2 regions of the Arthrobacter sp. ISL-69 genome follow, and region 1 is predicted to be linked to the other one. Evidence: riboswitches for the same ligand, from Rfam matches in the RefSeq annotation. Region 1 holds a riboswitch; the other holds the start of a gene.

Region 1 (4,617 bases):
GTGCTCGAGGAGCTGAGCTGGATGACGGATCTGATCGACACCACGGAGATGTATCTTCGGACAATCTTGGAGCTTGAGGAAGAGAACATCGTGGCTCTCCGCGCCCGGATTGCCGAACGGCTGCGCCACTCAGGGCCCACCGTTTCGCAGACCATCGGCCGGATGGAGCGCGACGGGCTGGTGGTTGTTTCCGGCGACCGGCACCTTGAGCTCACCGAAACCGGCCGGAAACGGGCCACCGAAGTCATGCGCAAGCACAGGCTCGCGGAACGGCTCCTGGCTGACGTCATCGGCCTTGACTGGGCGTATGTCCACGACGAAGCCTGCCGCTGGGAACATGTCATGAGCGAGCGCGTTGAACGGCGTATCTTCGAACTCCTGAACCACCCCACTGTTTCCCCCTACGGCAATCCCATTCCCGGCCTGGCGGCGCTTGGCGGCCAACCGGCTCCTCTGTTCACGGACGGTGTGGTGAACCTGCTCGACGCCATGACCGGGTACGGGGCCGACTCGCGCATTACTGTCAGCCGCCTGGCCGAACCCATCCAGGTTGAACCGGAGCTGCTGGTCCAGCTGGATGAAGGCGGAATCCGGCCGGGTGCGACGCTCGCCCTGGAGCGGGTAGGGGAGTACATCTCGGTGCGCGTGCCTGAAATCGAAGGCGCCCTCGAGCTGCCGCCGGAAGTTGCGGCCCACGTGTTTGTTACCGTCAGCTAACCGCCCACATCATAGGACCACCTACAACTCACTGAGACGTAGATAACGGAATTATTACCGCGCTGATTAATCACCTATAGTTGGGGACTAGCGCCGATACTAAAGCGTTACCTGATCCGAAGCCGAGCTCTGCCAGCGGATCAGTGTACGAATCACCTCCTGGCAGAGGCGGGGGAACCACTACCGGCCGTTGAAAGACGGCCTTGGGGTGAAGTCCGTCAGCGGCAAGTCATCTCCGACGAAGGAATCCTTAGGGATACCCCTGTGCCGGATGCCTTGCATTGGCGGACCGGGTCTTTGATCTCTCTGACCCGAATCCGACAGCTAACTCCGCAGGCTATCCAGAGAGGATATTTCTTGACCACGCAGACCGTCAGGGGCCGCCGCAGGGCGACTGGTCCCGCTTCGGAGTACCCCGTGGCCGAAGCCGTTATGACGGTCAGGCCACGCGATGCACATCGTGATGCGCGCCGGCGCCGGAGCCTGTTCAGTCAGGTCACGGAGTTCGCTTCCGCGAGCGGTGTGGGTCAGAAGGCCGGCATTGCCCTGGCCGCCACCGGACTGGTCCTCACTGTGACCGTCCCGTCAACCGGACCCATGATGAGCACAGCGGACACCGGAAACACGTCCGCGGCCGCCGCATCTGTAGCGGCGCAGCCTGAGGTTTCCGCGGCTGCAGGCGCCAAAATCGACTTCAACCGGACCTATATCGCCACCAAGGGCGATCCCGACGGCAAGCTCAAGCAGCTGCTGAGCGCGCAGTCCGCCGGCACCATTACCCGTGCAGCGTCCACCGGAAGCCTCGGGGCACCGCTGGCGCAGATGGTTTCCGCATCCCCCTTCGGCTTTCGGGTCAGCCCGATCACCGGCGGCACCGGCGAATTCCACCGCGGGCAGGACTATGCGGCCCAGTGCGGCACAAGTGTCATGGCCGCGGCCAGCGGAACGGTGACGTTCACCGGATGGCACCCCTACGGCGGCGGAAACCGCGTGGTGATTGACCACGGCAACGGCCTGGAGACCACGTATAACCACTTGTCCTCGTCCAACGTCCAGGTAGGCCAGAAGGTCAGCCGTGGCGACGTTGTGGCCCTCAGCGGGACCACCGGCGCCTCCACGGGCTGCCACCTCCATTTTGAAGTGATGGTCAACGGCGAAGTCGTTGACCCCACCGGCTGGCTCTGATCCAATCCGATGGAACACTCTCGCATTCCCGTGACATGCCGTGACCTGAATGTGACATTCACACGGAATTCCTGTACCGTCTAAAGCACGCCAACTTTTCCGAAGTTGGCGCTCTTGAGTGGATTGCCTAACTCTGCCACCGCTCAAGGTCCGTTCGCATTACATCGTCTGGCAGAGGCGGGGGAACCAATTTTGGTCTTCGCAAGAAGACCTTGGGGTTAAGTCGCAAAGCTTCCCAGGAAGCCGAGTGGCCGGGTGACTCCCATCCGAATCCGACAGCTCACCTCGTAGGCATTGGGAGAGGCTACCTTCGTGTCTACACGTCACAATTCTGCGCGCCACCGTGCGCAAACGGTTCGTACGAACCCGTTGAACTCCGTGTCCAAGGCTGTTACTGCCAACGCCGGGACCGTAGGTCGCCAGGCGGCTGTCATTGCAGCCGCGTCCGGACTGATCCTCAGCGTTGGTATGCCGGCAAACGCCGCAGACACCAACCTGGGAGTGTCCGCTTCCACGGAGTCCGGCTCACAGTCGGCCCAGCTGGCCGTTACCGCGGAACCGACAGCGACTATTTCCTTCGAGCGTCCGGCAGTGACCACGAAGGCAGCGCCCAAGGTTGAAACCTTACGGGCTCAGTCGACCGGTTCAGATTCAACTGAGGCTGACGGAGAAGCGAAGGCGGGCAAGCTCGCCGACGCCGTTTCCTCCGCTGCCGCATCGGGCCTCGCCGCGATCGCCTACACCGGGATCGGCAGCCCCTACGTCTGGGGCGGCACCACCCCCAGCGGCTGGGACTGCTCAGGCTTCACCCAGTGGGTCTACGCCCAGGCCGGCATCAGCATCCCTCGCACCAACGCATGGAACGCCATGAAGCCTACCGCCACCCCGGCGCCTGGCGACCTGGTCATGCAAAACGGCGGCGCTCACGTTGGCATCTACGTCGGCAACGGCATGATGATCAGCGCGCTGAACCCGTCGCAGGGCACCATCCTGCACGCCGTGTCCGCCACGGGCACGTCTGCGTTCTACACGCTTCGCTAAAACACGCGCTTCCCTTCGCTGAAGCGCGCGTAATTCGCTAAAAACCCGTTCGGGCCGTTCCGGCTTACCCCCAAGATGCCGGAGCGTCCAAAAACCGCGGCCTGCCACGCAGTCTGAGGAAAACGAAAGAGAGAAATAATGACTACTCGTGCCATCGCACGGCACCGCGCCGAGGTTACCAAAACCAACTCGCTTGCTGTCATTGCCAAGGCCGTCGGCGACAACGCCGGTGGCATGGGCCGTCAGGCTGCGGTTATCGCTGCTGCTTCCGGTCTGGTCCTGACGAGCGGTATCGCAGCCAACGCTGCCGACACCAATGTTCAGCGCGAAGCAACCTCCGCTTCCACCCTGGAAGTTCAGTCTTCCGCTCCGGCCAACATCTCGGCCGCTTCCAGCATCGCCATCTCCTTCGAGAAGCCGGCTGTTTCCACCACCCCGGCCCCCGTCGTGGAGGCTCCGAAGCCGGTCGTCGAGGTTCAGGAAGCTGCTCCCGAGGCCGCTCCCGCAGCCGTTGCGGCAACTGTGTCCGCCCCGGCAGCTCCCGCCGCGCCCGCCGCCGCCAGCGGAAACGGTGCTTCCATTGCAGCAGCCGCTTACGCCCAGCTCGGTGTTTCCCAGGACTGCACCGCCCTGGCCACGAACGCGCTTGCTGCTGTGGGCATCAACTACCACGGCTGGCCGGCAGGTTACCTGTCCCTGGGCCGCACCGTGAGTGCAGCCGAGGCACAGCCGGGCGACCTCGCGTACTACGAAAACGGCGGCATGGGCATGGCCCACATCGCTGTATACGTCGGCAACGGCCAGGCTGTGCACGGTGGCTGGAACGGTGGAACCACCTCCCTGTTCAGCGTCAACGTCGGCTCCGGCCCGGTCTTCATCCGCGTTGGCGGCTAAAGCCTCCGGCTAGCGACTTCCAGAAGAACCCCTGCCATCGGCAGGGGTTCTTCTGCGTTTCCGGCAGGTGAATTTTTACCGACACGCAGCGTGTGGTAAAGGCCCGATTCGGTGATCGGGCACTTGAGTGTTTACTCTTGTGTTGTCGATCCATAGCCCGGACAAGCAGAGGGCAGCCGGCCCTCGAGCCCCTGACGGGTGCGGCCGTGAAGAGGTATGTGCATGCGCACTCTCGTTCTTAATGCTGGATATGAACCGCTGGCGGTTGTGACCTTCCGCCGGGCGCTGGTTCTTGTGCTGACCGGAAAAGCAAGCGTGGTGGCCGAAGGCGACGATCCTGTCGTAGGGCCGCAGGAGATCCTGGGCCGCCCGTCCGTGATTCTCCTCAACCGCTACATCCGGCCCCGGTACAACACAATCACGGCTGTGAGCCGCCGGGGCGTGCTGCGCCGTGACGGCCACCGCTGCGCCTATTGCGGTAAGGCAGCACACACCATTGATCACGTCCACCCGAAATCGCGGGGCGGTGCGGACTCCTGGGAAAACCTGGTGGCCGCCTGCCTGCGGTGCAACAACGTTAAGGGTGACCACACGCCGGCCGAGATGGGCTGGAAGCTCCGGTTCGTACCGGCGCCTCCGCACGGCACCATCTGGCAGATCAAGGAGCTGGAGAAGCCCACGCCAGCGTGGGACCCTTTCCTTCTGCCCGAATCCGCCGCCTGAGGCGTCACGTCTGCACCGGTCCAAGTGTCCGGGGCTAGGCTGGCCATGTGGAGTTTG
Region 2 (4,617 bases), on a different contig from region 1:
GCGGGCGCCCTTATCCGATGCTGGTGGACATGGCGGCCGCGGCATCCATGAGCCGCGGTGCACGGCGCGTCTTCGCCCGTCCCAGCACAGTGGCGCGGGTGGCGCTCCTCGGGTCGTCCCCAGTGGACCGGGCCATGGCCAATTTCTTCCTCAGCATCAACTCTCCCGCTGCTCCCACGCGGTATTTCACCTGCCTGGACGAAGCCATGACGTGGCTTGGGGACGCGTAGCCGCGCCGTCACTACCGCCGTTCAGCCGGACGTCACCGGCACGGACCACTGTCCAGGGCTGAGCGAAGTTCAGGAACAGGTATGCGGCCGGTCGCCAGGTCGCGGCTAAGGCGGCGCATGCCGCGCAGGTCGGCGAGGGCGGTCCGGAGAAGGTCCACGCCGGCGTCGGATTCGTTTACCCAGTCCACGGGCACCTCGTGCACCCGGAGCCCGCATTTTTCGGCCAGGACCAGCAGCTCGGTGTCGAAGAACCAGGCGTGGTCCGCGGTGTGGGGGAGGAGCTGCCGGGCGATATCCCCGCGGATGGCCTTGAAGCCGCACTGCGCATCGCTGAAATGTGCGCCCAGAAGGGTATGCAGCAACAGGTTGTAGCCACGGGGGATGAACGCCCGCCGGTGGCCCCGGACAACACGCGAACTGCGCGATAGCCGGGTTCCGACCGCCAGGTCGGAATGCCCGGAGATGAGCGGCGCTATCAAGGGGGCCAGCGCAGCAAGGTCGGTGGAAAGGTTCACATCCATGTAAGCCAGCACTGGCGACGGCGACGCGAGCCACACCGTGCGAAGTGCGTTTCCCCTTCCCTTGTCCGGGAGCCGGACCACGGTGATCTCGCGGAGTTCCCGTGCCACACGTTCGGCGACGCGAAGCGTGCCGTCAGTGCTGGCGTTGTCCGCAACAGTAATCCGGAAGGTGTTCGGGAAAGTGCTGTGCAGGTAAGCGTGCAGCCGCCGGAGAGACTGCTCCAGATCCTGTTCCTCGTTGTAGACCGGGATGGTCACATCCATGACAGGCACGGCGGTCCCGGTCCGTTCGTCGACGGCGGCCCGCGTGTCGATAGGGACGCGGCGGATGTTACCCGCACCGGAAAGCGCCGGAGCGGCACCCGTCAGGACGTCGACGGCGGCCTGCGGTTGCGGGTGCGGAGGGGTCCCCGGGGCCTGGTCTGTGAGCGTCATGGTTCAACTATGAAGTCGGCGCATATGAGGGATTTAGGCCACAGCTGTGCACCTGCTGTGGAACCTGCCGGGACGGATGCGGGAACGGAAGCGGCGGCGGTGCGCCCACCGTCATTGGTGGGTGCACCGCCGCCGCGGTTCGGTTCGTTAGGGAGCCAGTAGCGGACAAACATTGACTGCCGTGCCGGACCCTGAGAATCGTCGCAATTCGTTGCCGGCGGGGTCCACAGCGAAGTTGACATTCCCGCGCGTGAGGATGAGCCCGTCAGGAGATGGGAGCTGAAGGAGGTTGAGGCCGGTGGCCTTCACTTCGACCACGTCGTCGCTCGGGAATGAAAAGAAGAGGACACCCGTGATGACGTAGCTGACCGACTTACCGCTTTCGTCCCCCGTGAGCGTTATCTTCAGACCCGGGGAAGTGCTGATGACGTCTCCGGACGGCGTCGTGATGTTCTTGACCTTCCCGGTGACTGTACCGGTGACATCAAATCCACAGTTCGTAAATGTCCCGGATCCAGAAACGGATATCGGTGGGCCCGAAGGGGCGGCAACGGCCGGAGCGGCGGCTGCGAAAATTGAGGCCAGGACGGCCGTTGGAACTAACCATTTTTTCATTGTTGCTCCCTAGATCTTGATGACGGCCCTGGGGCCGGCTGCCGCTTGGAAGACGATTGAAAGCGGCGGCGACCAAGAGTCACCCCGCAACCTTGTGAAAACCTTGTGATTCCGGAAAGGGAGCTCAACGGCACCGGAACCGGGGGAAGCGATACGCCCGCAACACGGCCGAAGGCCCCGAATCACGTGGATTCGGGGCCTTCGGGTGATACGGACCAAGTCCGGCGGGTATGGGCCGGCTTAGTACCAGTTATTGGCGTAGTGGAAGTTCAGGGCGTCGCAGGGGGAGCCGTAGCGCTCCTTGACGTAGTTCAGGCCCCAGTTGATCTGAGTGCGGAAATTGGTGAGGTAGTCTCCGCCCGCGCTGGCCATCTTTTCGGCCGGCAGGGACTGGACGATGCCGTACGCGCCACTGCTGGCATTCGTGGCCGTGGTCTTCCAATCCGATTCCTTGGTCCACAGCGTGGTCAGGCACTGCATCTGGTCAGGGGCCCAGCCGTAGTTGCCGAGCTGCGAGGCGGCATACGCCTGGGCAGCTGCGGGGTCGTCCACGGCGACTGGCGGCGCGGGAGCCGGAGCTGGTTCCGGAGCTGCTGCCGGTGCCGCCGCGGGGGCCGGTGCCTCCGCGGCCTTCTCCTCCGCGGGCTGCTCTTCGGTCGACTGCGGGGACATGCTGACAGAAGCCGGAGCCGGCATGGCCGAAACCAGGATCTTTTCGAACGCGAGCTTCGACTTCGTGTCGGCGCTCGCGGCGGCGACTTCCGCGGCCGTCGCCGAGCTTGCCGGTGCGGCGGGCTCGGAAGCCTGGCCGGCGGCGCCGACGCCGATCAGCACGGCGCAGGCGGTGGCCACCACAGCGGCGCGGCGGCCGGAGCCGTGCAGGCCGGCGGCAAACCGGGACAGCGGGGACGCCGTCTTGGCTGATTCGGCGCGGTGGCGTGAGCGTTCTGCGGGCGCCGTGGTCTTAGCTGAAGGGCGCTCTGGACGTACTTCTGGCGTGGATTTAGTCATGGTTGCCTCTCGATGCCGGCGGAGTTAGCTGTCGGGTTCGGATGAGGTCATCCGGCCGCACGGAACTTCACGTGTCGGCTTCACCCCGAGGGCGGCGATGCAGAATGCCCGGAGACCTGGGTCCCCCGCCTCTGCCTAATCATGAGGAAATCCGGGTAGCGGCAGAGTTTGGCGTCCATCCGGATATGCGGCCGGAACGGTGGCCGCACTCTAAAAACCGTACAGGAGATAGAACCTTAAGTCACATTTCGGTAACGAGGATCACGGTGACGGCGCGTTGACTTGCGCCGGGGAGGCCAGGGATTCGTTCGATCACGGAAAAGGCCGGCCGGCCCAAATGGGCATCGCCCGGCTGTGATTTCCGTGCGCTGAGAACTAGGCTGCCGGTGGTTCGCAGGGGAGGCGCAGCGCGAACTCCGTGCGTCCCGGACGGGAGGTGACTTCGACGGTTCCGCCGTGCGCTTCCATGATCGACTGCACAATCGAAAGGCCCAGCCCGCTGGTCCCCTCAGCGGCGGCCGCTCCCGCGGCGGCCGAACCCGAAGCAGAACCTGCCGGGCTGGTGCGGGCGGCGTCCGCCCGGGCAAAGCGGGCAAAGACCCGGTCCACAAATTCGGGCGGGATCCCGGCGCCGTTGTCCGTCACGGTCACCACGGCGCTGCCGTCAGCGGAGCGCATCACGCCGGTGACAACGGTGGTTCCGGGGTCCGTGTGCTTGCGCGCGTTGGAGAGCAAATTGGCCAGCACCTGGTGCAGCTGCGTGACGTCCCCGCGGACCACCACCGGCTCGTCGGGCAACTCGAGCTGCCAGACGCGGTCCGGTGCCATGACCTTCTCGTCGCTGACGGTTTCCACCACCAGCTGCGTCAGGTCCACGTCGCTGATCTTGAGCGGCTGCCCTTCGTCCAGCCGGGCCAGCAGCAGGAGGTCCTCCACCAAGGTGGTCATCCGTTCGGACTGGCTTTGCACCCTGGCCAGGGATTTCTTGCCGTCCGGAGTGAAGTCCTCGGTCATCCGCATGAGTTCCGTGTAGCCGCGGATTGCCGTAAGTGGCGTGCGCAGCTCGTGGGAGGCGTCTGCCACGAACTGGCGCACCTTCGTCTCGCTCTGCTGCCGGGCCTCGAGGGCCTTGGAGACGTTGTCCAGCATGAGGTTTAGCGCGTGGCCCACGCTGCCCACTTCAGTTCCGGGGTGCGCGTTCGACGGCGGCACGCGCACCGCGAGGGCAACCTCGCCGGCATCGAGCGGAAGCTGCGAAACCTGCGTTGCCACTTCGGACAGCTGCTCGAGGGGTTTCATGGTGCGGCGGATGAGGACCGTTCCGGCAAGGCCGATCAGGACCAGGCCTCCCATCGAAACGATCACCATGGTCCACACCAGTGAGCTGAGCGTGTTCTGTTTTTCATCGAGGGGAAGTCCGGTGACGATCACGTCCCCATACGGAGCCTCCACGGCCACCAGACGGTAGGAGCCGGTGGACAGGGTCCGGTCAACCGGCGTTCCGTCGTGTCGGAGGGCCAACAGGACCCGGTCATCCTCGGGGGACAGCGACGCCTTGGTGGCGTCGTTGGCGAGGAACCCGGCTTTGCTGACATTGCCGTCGTTGATTCGTGCGATGAGCGTCCCGATGCCTTGTCCCTTGGCATCCAGGGGATCCGGCCTGTTGTTGGGGTTACCAAGCGGCGGGCGCCCGAACTCGCTGGACCGCCGGGAGGCTTCCGTGAGTTGCTTGTCCAGTTGCTGGGTGAGGAATGAATCCATGGACGCGTAGCTGAACAGGCCAATCGCGCCGCAGATTGCCACCA

What was found. A riboswitch is a leader RNA that binds a small molecule or an ion and turns the genes downstream of it on or off. The one in region 1 is predicted to bind cyclic di-AMP.
Region 2: another riboswitch for cyclic di-AMP. It lies ahead of J7I79_RS08650 (hypothetical protein); the one in region 1 lies ahead of J7I79_RS03545 (C40 family peptidase).

What each region holds. Positions count from the first base shown of each region.
Region 1 covers NZ_JAGGPO010000007.1:24,736-29,352, forward strand. The annotation lists gene J7I79_RS03535 (metal-dependent transcriptional regulator) at 22-717, shown strand; cyclic di-AMP (ydaO/yuaA leader) riboswitch at 828-1,071, shown strand; gene J7I79_RS03540 (M23 family metallopeptidase) at 1,075-1,902, shown strand; cyclic di-AMP (ydaO/yuaA leader) riboswitch at 2,017-2,210, shown strand; gene J7I79_RS03545 (C40 family peptidase) at 2,281-2,943, shown strand; gene J7I79_RS03550 (NlpC/P60 family protein) at 3,082-3,837, shown strand; gene J7I79_RS03555 (HNH endonuclease) at 4,060-4,560, shown strand; gene J7I79_RS24125 (NTP transferase domain-containing protein) at 4,608-4,617, shown strand, end outside.
Region 2 covers NZ_JAGGPO010000012.1:125,146-129,762, forward strand. The annotation lists gene J7I79_RS08635 (STAS/SEC14 domain-containing protein) at 1-230, shown strand, start outside; gene J7I79_RS08640 (dolichyl-phosphate beta-glucosyltransferase) at 263-1,186, opposite strand; gene J7I79_RS08645 (hypothetical protein) at 1,334-1,801, opposite strand; gene J7I79_RS08650 (hypothetical protein) at 2,042-2,812, opposite strand; cyclic di-AMP (ydaO/yuaA leader) riboswitch at 2,812-2,996, opposite strand; gene J7I79_RS08655 (HAMP domain-containing sensor histidine kinase) at 3,188-4,617, opposite strand, start outside.